DNA from 2 places in the Lentibacillus sp. L22 genome. Region 1 is predicted to be linked to the other one. Evidence: riboswitches for the same ligand, from Rfam matches in the RefSeq annotation. Region 1 holds a riboswitch; the other holds the start of a gene.
The links. A riboswitch is a leader RNA that binds a small molecule or an ion and turns the genes downstream of it on or off. The one in region 1 is predicted to bind thiamine pyrophosphate.
Positions count from the first base shown of each region.

Region 1 (5,128 bases):
GTTAAGTTCCTAGCATAAGTTTACGATATAGAAAAAAGCGGGTTGCTATTTAAAATTACCGGAAGACTAATACAAAAACCCTTCACCCAGGTTAAAATTAATAATCTTGAAACCATAACAAAAGAATTGTTGGAGCCACACGAGATAGTTTAATAATCCGGAAGCAAGTGATATAAACACCTATCTTTTAAGTGAAGATAGGTGTTTATATGTCTAATCAATATCCTGAAAAATAAGTGAGTGCTACAATTACAACACTAACTTAACATTCACCATCTAATTTACTTGTTTTCAAGAAACACACCCACAACTACGCTGACGGTTGGTGTATTGTTTTTATCAGCCAAATTATTAACAAAAAGCCATAACCCTATTTAAATCAATCAAAAACAATATTTTTATTTGGATCATTATTAAATTCAAACATTAATTCTATCTGTTCTTTTGTATTCCTTTTAATCGATAAGGCGGGTAAATTACTTATATCAAAAAAACCTACATCGCTAGTTTCCACACCAGCTTCTGATTTTCCTGAAACAATTTTACATTCAATGAAAATCTTATACACATAATGGGGATCTGGTGGGTGATTATGCTTACTTTTATCCAATACAGCGAGCAATCTTGATGCTTTTACCGCATAACCAGATTCTTCTTTTATTTCTTTTACTGCAACCTCTGATGGTGAATAGCCAATATCACCCCAGCCACCGGGTAAAGACCATTGTGCATCCGACTTTTCCTTTACCAATAATATCTCATTTTGTTCGTTAAAAACGACCCCGCGAATATCTACTTTGGGCGTTGCATATCCAGTATCATTGGCAAAGTCCAACCTTATTGTCTCTTTATCTACTTTAGTATAATTGCTCATTATTTCGATACTAAGCTCACGTAATTGTTCGTAACGCTCTTGATCATAAACATCACGAGTGTATGCTAAGCCTGTCTGAGCAATTGCTTGAATCTGTTTAACCCATTCCAACCAGGTGTTGTCATCGATATTCCTTGCCTCTTCTGACTGTGAAATAATAATTCCTCCTCATATTTTATAATATCTAGTATTTTATTAAATTTCATTATTGAACAAACATTTGATTGGGGGGGGGGATTGACAAGGTAAGGAAAACCGTGTTCTTTTCGAGAAACAAATGTATATGATTCAATGCTGTTCTCTTCATTTACAATATCTAATAATTCATAGGGGGATATGCTCTTCCCAAAAAGGTCCAGCATACAGATTCTAGCTTTATTAGATCTAATAAAAAGTTACCAAAGAAAATCATCATTAATAATTCCGTAAACCTCTTGTGATCCAAAATTCCCCGCTCCAAAAGTCTGCAAGTAATCCGTACACAAACTAGCAAACTTTAATCCTAACATATCTCCAGCCTTACTTATTAATTCAGTTGTACATCCTCCGACGAAATCAGCAATATCATCATGAGATAAAATTATTTGTTTGGCCTTTCGATAAGTTTCTGTCTCATTTCCATTCTCCTGATACTATATCATCGAATAAAAACCGTGAATGATAAAAATGTAGAGTATGTCTCCTACTACGATTCTTATATCATTTAGTTTTACCTTATGTGAATCTCTTTTCTCCTCTTCTTGCTTCTTAAAAACTCAAAAAGCTAAAGGTCTGTACTCATCATAATTATTTACTGACTGGCTTTCCAATAATAAACAACTCGCCTTCATTTAATCAGCCGCTGTTGTATTCGAATCTGGATGATTCCAATGTTATTAAAAACGAAAAAAAATAATATTTCATCTCGGACTGAACCATCCCCATCTTACAATTTCACAACTTCTTTTATTTGTTGGACTACTTGGTTTAGCTACTGAAGTGGTTCTAAACCAAGATCCGGAAAATATATACCATCCGCACAACACTGAATGTATTCATTCTTTTCGAAATTTGAGTAATTACTGTTTATAAAATCCGACAAAAAAACAATCGCATATTCTAAATACTCTTTGGTTTCATCCACCAACAATTCCTCCAAGGCTTGTTCTGGAGATTCAATGTCCTGATGAAAAGTTCCAGCCAAAAATTGAAAAACTGGCTCTTCCTGTTTATTAGGGAGTAACATAAAACAACACACCCCTTTCAATTAGTATTGATTTGCTTAATTTGGATAACCAGTTAGAACAAAATTCCCTTCGCCATCCTTTTTCAAAACAATTCTAGCATTTGTCATATTTTTAACCGAATCGGAGCCTTTTTTATCTCCCTTCCTATCACCTCTGTTCCCTGATAGGTCAATACTAAAGTTGACTTGCTTTTTGGATTATCTAGCCAAGATTGAATAACTTCTTTATTGTTTGTATCGTTCAAAACATTATTAACAATTTTCTCAGCCGTAGCCCTATCTTTAAAGGTAGATGAACCAGTAATTTTCGGATTTTTATTTATCCTCTCTAATAGCTCTTTATCCGTTTTTCCAACATGTCTTTCAATCAAATGTCCACCTTTTATTTCATGTGCAGCCAATCCACCACCAGGTGCAAGGTTACTTTTATCCCCCGGTTTTACACTATCTACATTTTTATCAACCTTCCTGGTATCCTTAACCTTCTACCCACCTGCCGACAAAACGATGCAGTTATGTTCTCATGCGTTATATCTAATTTGCGACAGACCTATGATCACACTTTTTCAGCAGCCCGAGACAGTAAGGATTACCAAAAACAGCCACGAAACAACACGGAACTTGTCATTTTTATCATGAGTCCGATAATATATCAGCGATTTCGGGCTCCCTATCAGCGGTTCCGAGCTGCCTATAAGCGGTTTCGGGCGTTCTATCAGCGGTTTCAGGATTCCTATCAGCGGTTTTGAGCTTTCTATCAGCGATTCAGCCACGCCAAGAAACACGTGGTAAATTTCGGCCTGAACATCGTGTGATCAATTCTTCTACCCTAGCAAAACCGGCTCCAACCTCTCCCTTCTTCCACTTTCTCATATACTTGCCAAATAATCCATGTACATTTCTTCATCTAAATGCGTCCGCAATTGCTATACAAGCGGAATGTAGGCAACCATTCTTCTTTACTTACTAATTCTTTTACATTACCTGTTTTCAGCATACCGTTCTCCTTCTAGCATTGCTTTTACTTCCCATTATATCGCATGAAAGTTATCGAAACAGCAAAAATTTCAAATCCGCTTTACAATGTAACATTTTCCATTTACCATGGACTTATCGAAACAATATAACAAGTTCACTAGGGGAGCATTTCAAAGGCTGAGAAGAACTTTTTTTGTTCTAACCCTTGGCACCCGATCTGGGTAATACTGGCGTGGGGAAGTGGTCAATGTAGCATGGGTACATGTTATATACAAACAGACTGCCATCTCATTTGGGCAGTTTTTGTTTTATCGTTTGCTTTTTAGGGAGCACCAAAAACACGGAGGAGATTCGATTGCAAGATTCATGGGGATTTTTAGACACCGGAGTACACGATGCTGCAACAAATATGGCATTAGATGAATTGTTGCTTATTTGGCACAGTGAAGGAAAAATCCCGCCCATTTTACGTTTCTATCAATGGGCAAAACCAAGTTTATCTGTTGGCTATTTTCAGGATGTTCATAAAACGATTGATCCATCAGCATTGCAACAGTATAGGATACCAGTGGTTCGCCGGTTAACCGGTGGTAGTGCGGTACTGCACGATGATGAGTTAACCTACAGTCTTGTTATTGCGGAGAACAAATCATTTATCCCAGCATCTATCACGGAAGCTTACTATGTTCTATCCAAGGGTATCTTTGACGGGTATGCCAATTTAGGAATCACAGTCGATTATGCCAAACAAAGACATTCCATTCAAAACCGTTCTGCAGTGTGTTTTGAAAGACCGGCGTTATACGAGTTGCTGGCGGGTGGGAAGAAAATATCCGGCAATGCACAAACCCGGCAAAAAGGAGTATTGCTGCAGCATGGATCGATTCCACATTCCATGAACAAAACGATACTTTTCGATCTATTCCGTTTTCCAAGTGAGGAAATACGAGAAAGAAAAAGAGCAGCATTTGATACAAAAGCAACAACCATCCGTCAAGAAACAAACCGATCCATATCCATGAGCACTATGAAAGACGCGTTTAAACAAGGTTTTGAAACTGGAGTAGATATCAAACTATCTCCATTTGAATTAACCAATCAGCAATGGGAGGAAGTCTACCAGCTAGCTGCTGATAAATACAGCAATCATGATTGGAATTTCAAACATCATTCAAAGGAGCGTGTACTTAATGGCTAAACAGGAGGAATACATAAGAAAACCGGAATGGCTGAAAACAAAAATCAATACGAACCAATCTTACCGTGGATTAAAGAAACTCATGCGTGATAAACGATTAAATACCGTTTGCGAAGAAGCACGCTGTCCGAACATCCACGAATGCTGGAGTGAACGAAAAACGGCAACTTTTATGATTCTTGGTGACACTTGTACCCGCGGCTGCCGTTTTTGTGCAGTTAAAACTGGATTACCAAACGAACTGGATTGGGGAGAACCTACTCGTGTTGCGGAATCCGTATCGATTATGGGCTTAAAACATGTTGTTGTGACAGCAGTCGCTCGCGATGACCTAAATGATGGGGGCGCTGCGGTATTTGCGGAAACGGTAAGAGCCATCCGCCGTGAAAACCCTGGCTGCACGATTGAAGTGTTACCATCGGACATGAAAGGTGACTACGAAAGCCTGCATACTTTAATGGATAGTGAACCAGACATTTTTAACCATAACATTGAAACAGTACGCAGATTAACTAAACGCGTACGGGCAATTGCAAAATACGACCGTTCCTTACAATTGCTGGAACGGGTAAAAGAAATAGCACCAAATACACCAACCAAATCAAGTATTATGGTCGGTCTAGGCGAAGAAAAAGAAGAAATTTTACAAGCGATGGATGACTTATTGGCACACAACGTAGACATCATGACAATCGGTCAATATTTGCAACCAACAAAAAAACACTTAAGGGTTGAACGTTACTACCACCCGGATGAATTTGCGGAACTAAAAGAAATTGCCTTAAAAAAAGGATTCCGTCATTGTGAATCAGGCCCGCTTGTACGATCTTCCTACCATGCCGATGAGCAGGTC
Region 1 is NZ_JBFNXI010000004.1:146,925-152,052, forward strand. Features, by position in the region: gene ABRT01_RS03525 (LysR family transcriptional regulator) at 1-13, shown strand, start outside; gene ABRT01_RS03530 (NUDIX hydrolase) at 380-985, opposite strand; gene ABRT01_RS03540 (contact-dependent growth inhibition system immunity protein) at 1,845-2,099, opposite strand; gene ABRT01_RS03545 (RNase A-like domain-containing protein) at 2,204-2,500, opposite strand; TPP riboswitch at 3,227-3,333, shown strand; gene ABRT01_RS03550 (lipoate--protein ligase family protein) at 3,433-4,275, shown strand; gene lipA (lipoyl synthase) at 4,268-5,128, shown strand, end outside.

Region 2 (5,128 bases), on a different contig from region 1:
AGTGTTTTTGCCTTTATTTTATCATTCGTTCCATGTACCAATGTACGGCCATCTCGGAACAAGACAAGACGTTGGTCGTCAATCGTATATGAAAGTAGAAAGGGATTTTGTTCCACTTTTCCACCCTTTCCGGCAAGCACTTTAGCAATCGCATGCAGATTGCGATTTTGCCTTTTGGCGGGTCTAATTTGAACCGTATCCCTTCCACAAAGCACTGCTGTTTTTGTTTGATTTTCATAGGAAAGAAAAGGATATGTTGGATTTTCTCCACAAGACGAACAGGTTGCTTTTTTCACCGTTGATATATCAATTGATGAATGATGATTACTCCATAGATCAAAGGAGATTAGCTTTCTTCTAAGTGCATCCCAATTCTCCGTAAGTATTTTGAAAGCTTCAATGGTTTGTTGTACAACGACCATTCCAACAGTAGGGCTGATGATTCCTGCCGTTTCACAGGTTAAACCACCAATCGGGACATCTTCCATAAGACAATGGAGGCATGGTGTTTCCTTTGGCACAATTGTAAAACTTATGCCGTAGCTACCCACGCACGACCCGTAAATCCATGGAATTTGATATTTTTGCGAGATATCATTGATGATCATGCGAATATCAAAATTATCCGTCGCATCAATAATTAAATCGACTCCTTTGATCAGTTGCTCCATTTCCGGTGGTGTGATATCTAAAATATGTGATTCAATGTCTACCTCGGAATTGATTTGCTGCAGCCGTTTTTTTGCAGCAACAGCTTTAGGTATCCGGTTTTTTGCATCCAATTCCACATAAAGCTGTTGCCGCTGTAAATTGCTCCATTCTACATAATCACGGTCGACAATGGTTACTTTTCCTACACCCGCACGAACCAGCGATTCTGCATTTCCTGTGCCAAGCGCACCCGCACCTATGATAAGTACCTGTTTTCCCGCCATTTTTTGTTGGCCCTCTTCACCAATATACTTAAACAACGTCTGTCTGGAATAACGATCATTCATCCCTTCACCTGTCCCTTTTCGTTCGTATTTTGATCATGTTTTTGAGTAGGTATTGATTTTTTAGCCAATACTTATTCCCTCCATTGGACTGCTTGCTGTGGCGGTCCGTTTTTTCGGGATACGCCCAGCTTCATATCCTAAGCGACCAGCTTCCACTGCTTGCTTCATCGCTTTTGCCATTTTGACCGGATCTTTAGACGCTGAAACCGCCGTATTTAATAAAACAGCGTCTGCACCAAGTTCCATTGCATAAGCTGCATCGGCCGGGGAGCCGATTCCGGCATCAACAATCACAGGAACTTCTGTTTGCTCAATGATAAAACGCAAATTAACCGGGTTGATAATTCCCTGCCCCGAGCCAATTGGTGACGCCCCAGGCATAATCGCATGTGTGCCAAGCTCCTCCAACCTTTTGGCTAGTACCACATCATCGGAAGTATACGGTAAAACAATAAATCCTTCTTTTAGCAATTCTTCCGTTGCCTTTAATGTTTCCAGCGGATCTGGCAGCAATGTTTTATCACAACCAATGACCTCCACTTTGATCATGTCACATAGTCCCGATGCTCTTGCCAACTTGGCATGTCGTACGGCTTCTTTCGCTGACTTTGCACCAGCCGTATTCGGTAAAAGACTAAATTTCTCTACGTCCAGTTTTTCCAGGAAATTGGGCTGGTTTGGCTCATAAATATTCATCCGGCGAACGGTAAACGTTAAGATTTCTGCTTCCGATGCTTCAATCGCTGCTTTTTGAATATCAAAATTCGGATATTTTCCTGTACCCAATAATAATCTTGAATTAAATTGCTTATTTCCAATTGTTAGCAAGTCAACCGCCTCCTACAAATTGAACTAATTCTATTTTGTCTCCATCCGATAATTTTGCACTGTCATAGTCATGTTTTTCCAAAATATTTTCATTATGTTCGACAATAGTGACAGGATTCTTCACTTGGATATATGCGAGTAACTCAGTGATGGTTGCTACCGAAGACGGAATGGTAATCCGTTCACCATTTACTCGTAACTTCATAGGATCACCTCCTGCGTATGCATTGCTTTACGATAATTCATGACTGCGCGCACTGGATCATCTGCTTGGAAAACGCCTGACATAACGGCAATTCCATTCGCCCCGGCTGCCAACGTGTCATGTGTATTTTCAGGTGTGATTCCTCCGATGGCAATAACGGGAATGGTTACTTGCTGCGTGAGTTTTCGCAAGTTATTTAGTCCTCTCGGTGTCATTCCCTCTTTTGATCTCGTGCAATGAATATGTCCATATAGAAGATAATCAACCCCTTTCTTTTCTGCCTTGATTGCTTCGTCAAGCGAATGTATCGAACAACCGATTTTTAATGATGAAAAAGCCTGCATGACCAATGAAGCATCGATACTATGATGGGCAAGCTGAACACCATTTGCTCCTAAGATATGCGCAATGTCAACACGGTCATTAACAATAATTTTTTCGAGCGGCACACCGCGATCCGTTAAAGCTTCAATTACCCGGACTAGTTCGGCAGCTGTCCAACTTTTCTCCCGTAAATGAATCTTGTTAACACCTTTATGAATCATTGCCACTATTTGTACAAGTGTTTCAGCGGTTTGTTGACCCGTTGAGACGACATGTAATTCCTTAGTGGCGTTTATATCCTTTTTCCTTTTCCATGTTTTGTTGTATTCCATGAACACCTATCCTTTCAGCAAAACAAAAAACCACTTTCAAGATGACAGCGCATCGAGAAAGTGGTTGGATAATTATTTGAGAACACCTGAGATTGTTCATTATTTTGAACAACTATGGACAAATACAAGAAATGAAGAAATTTTACCAGCCTATGTTACATTCCTTGAACATCTATTGTTCCACATCACTTCCCTACGCTGATATTAATCAGTTCAGGTTCCAAGGGTCTTAAAGTCACACTTTAATCTCAGCCTTTTTGGAAGGCACCCCTAGCGGTTTTTTATTAAATTTTACCTTTGCTTGTATCATACCATGTGTGGAGGATTTGTCAATGAATTTTATATATTTTGTAAGTATGAATGGATGAACAAACTTTTTTCATATTTCATTCCTATTTTACGCTACGAAGCAATGTTTTGTTCTAGCGCATTTAGTCGTTTTTTATTCGTGGCAATGAAGTAGATAGCAATTGCCCAAATAATGACAGCAATGATCGATCCGATGTTAAATATGCCTTTTTCGGATGTCCACATGATCGAATAGCCGATCGAACCAATTAATAGGGAGTAATAGACAAATGGCAGTAGGGTCTTGCGAATGACATGCCCTTCTTTTCCGACTAAACCAACAACGGCTGCGGCTGCGACAACATTATGCACACAGACCATGTTACCGGCCGCTCCACCTACTGCCTGCAGTGCGACCATCCAGGTTGGATCTCCGCCGATTCGTTCACCAACGCCGTATTGGAACAAGGAAAACATCATATTACTGATCGTGTTACTTCCAGCGACAAATGCACCTAGCCCACCGATAAATGTTGCAAAAAATGGATATGCCGTTTGCGCCAGATTTGCGACACCGTCTGCAAGGACGATTGGCATTTCAGCGTAACCAGCCGCTCCACCATCCGAATTAAGGAATACTTGTACCATTGGAACGGTAAAAACAAGCGCGGAACCTGCGGCAAGCATTGTTTTCCCGGAATCCTTCCAAGCCTGTGCATATTCTTTTATTTTCATGCCATGAGCGTAGTACACATAAACAGATGCAACAATAAAAATAAAACCTGGAGAAAAGAGGATTTCCCAGCTGGACGTGATGTCTGTCCCAAAAATATTTGGAACCTCAATAGTTGCTGCTTTTAGCCAATCTCCCACGACAGTCATTCGGGAAAGCAGCAGCATCAATGCAATCAATACGTATGGGGACCATGCACGTAGCATGCTAATCTTTCCTGCATAAATATCGCTTTGTTTGATTTCCAGCCGCCCAGTCCATGTCGGATCCCAGCGATCTTTTGGCTCAAAATCCCAAGCATCATCGTCCTTGGGCATTAGAAAACCTTTCTTGGCAGCTGGAATAACAATTAATAAACCAATGAGGCCGCCAATCATGGATGGGAATTCAGGACCCAGCGTATTCGCGACAATGATATATGGTACGGTCATCGCCAATGCTGCAAATATAGCGAACTTCCATACCTTCAACCCTTCACTAAATGACTTGTTTTTCCCGAAATAGCGGGTTAATATTCCTACTAAAAACAGTGGAATTAACATCCCTGCTATCGTATGGAGCACAGCAACTTTCCCAGCCAAATCAACTATAAATGCCGGAACATCCGGAATTTGTGTGAGTGTTTCTATCCCCGATCCTACTCCCAATACCATAGGCGTTCCGACCGCACCAAACGATACAGGTGTACTTTGAATCACCAATCCTGAAACGACTGCTGCCATCGGAGGAAAACCTAGTCCTACTAATAATGGTACAGCAACTGCTGCTGGTGTGCCAAACCCTGCTGAGCCTTCAATAAATGAACCAAACAGCCAGGCAACAATAATGACCTGAATCCGCCGGTCTGGTGTAATATCGGTAAAACCACGACGAATGGTATGCAGTCCGCCACTTTCTTGTAACGTGTTTAATAGTAAAATGGCACCAAAAATAATGAACAATAGCGTGATAGCGACAATCAGACCGTTAACCGAAGCAGCTGCGACTTGTGGAAAAGAGACGTTCCAAACAAACAATGCTAATAGTACGACCGTAATGTACGAAAGCGGCATGGCCTTACTTGCTGGCCATTTGAAACCAACCAGGAATAAAGCAACAACAATGATTGGAAGTAACGCCAGCACTGTTAATACTCCCTCACCCATGTTAAATTCCCTCCCTATTCATCTTTATTCTAAAGCGATAACCTTACCGCTAATTCCTGCTATTTACGGTGCAAAAAGATTCTATCTTTTTGCACCACCAACAATTCATTAGGATCTGAATATTCAATAATTTTGTTGTATAGGAAGGGAAGACCCCTTCACAATGAAAGATTAATCCGCCAGTTTCCATTCCTGTTTCACTTCGACACACTGACTCGGCGTTGGAAATAGTTTACCTGGATTCAATCGATCATCTGGATTAAACACAGCACGAA
Region 2 is NZ_JBFNXI010000002.1:131,683-136,810, forward strand. Features, by position in the region: gene ABRT01_RS01555 (thiazole biosynthesis adenylyltransferase ThiF) at 1-998, opposite strand, end outside; gene ABRT01_RS01560 (thiazole synthase) at 1,059-1,826, opposite strand; gene thiS (sulfur carrier protein ThiS) at 1,828-2,031, opposite strand; gene tenI (thiazole tautomerase TenI) at 2,028-2,687, opposite strand; TPP riboswitch at 2,861-2,969, opposite strand; gene ABRT01_RS01575 (L-lactate permease) at 3,090-4,853, opposite strand; gene ABRT01_RS01580 (FAD-linked oxidase C-terminal domain-containing protein) at 5,025-5,128, opposite strand, start outside.
Region 2: another riboswitch for thiamine pyrophosphate. It lies ahead of tenI (thiazole tautomerase TenI); the one in region 1 lies ahead of ABRT01_RS03550 (lipoate--protein ligase family protein).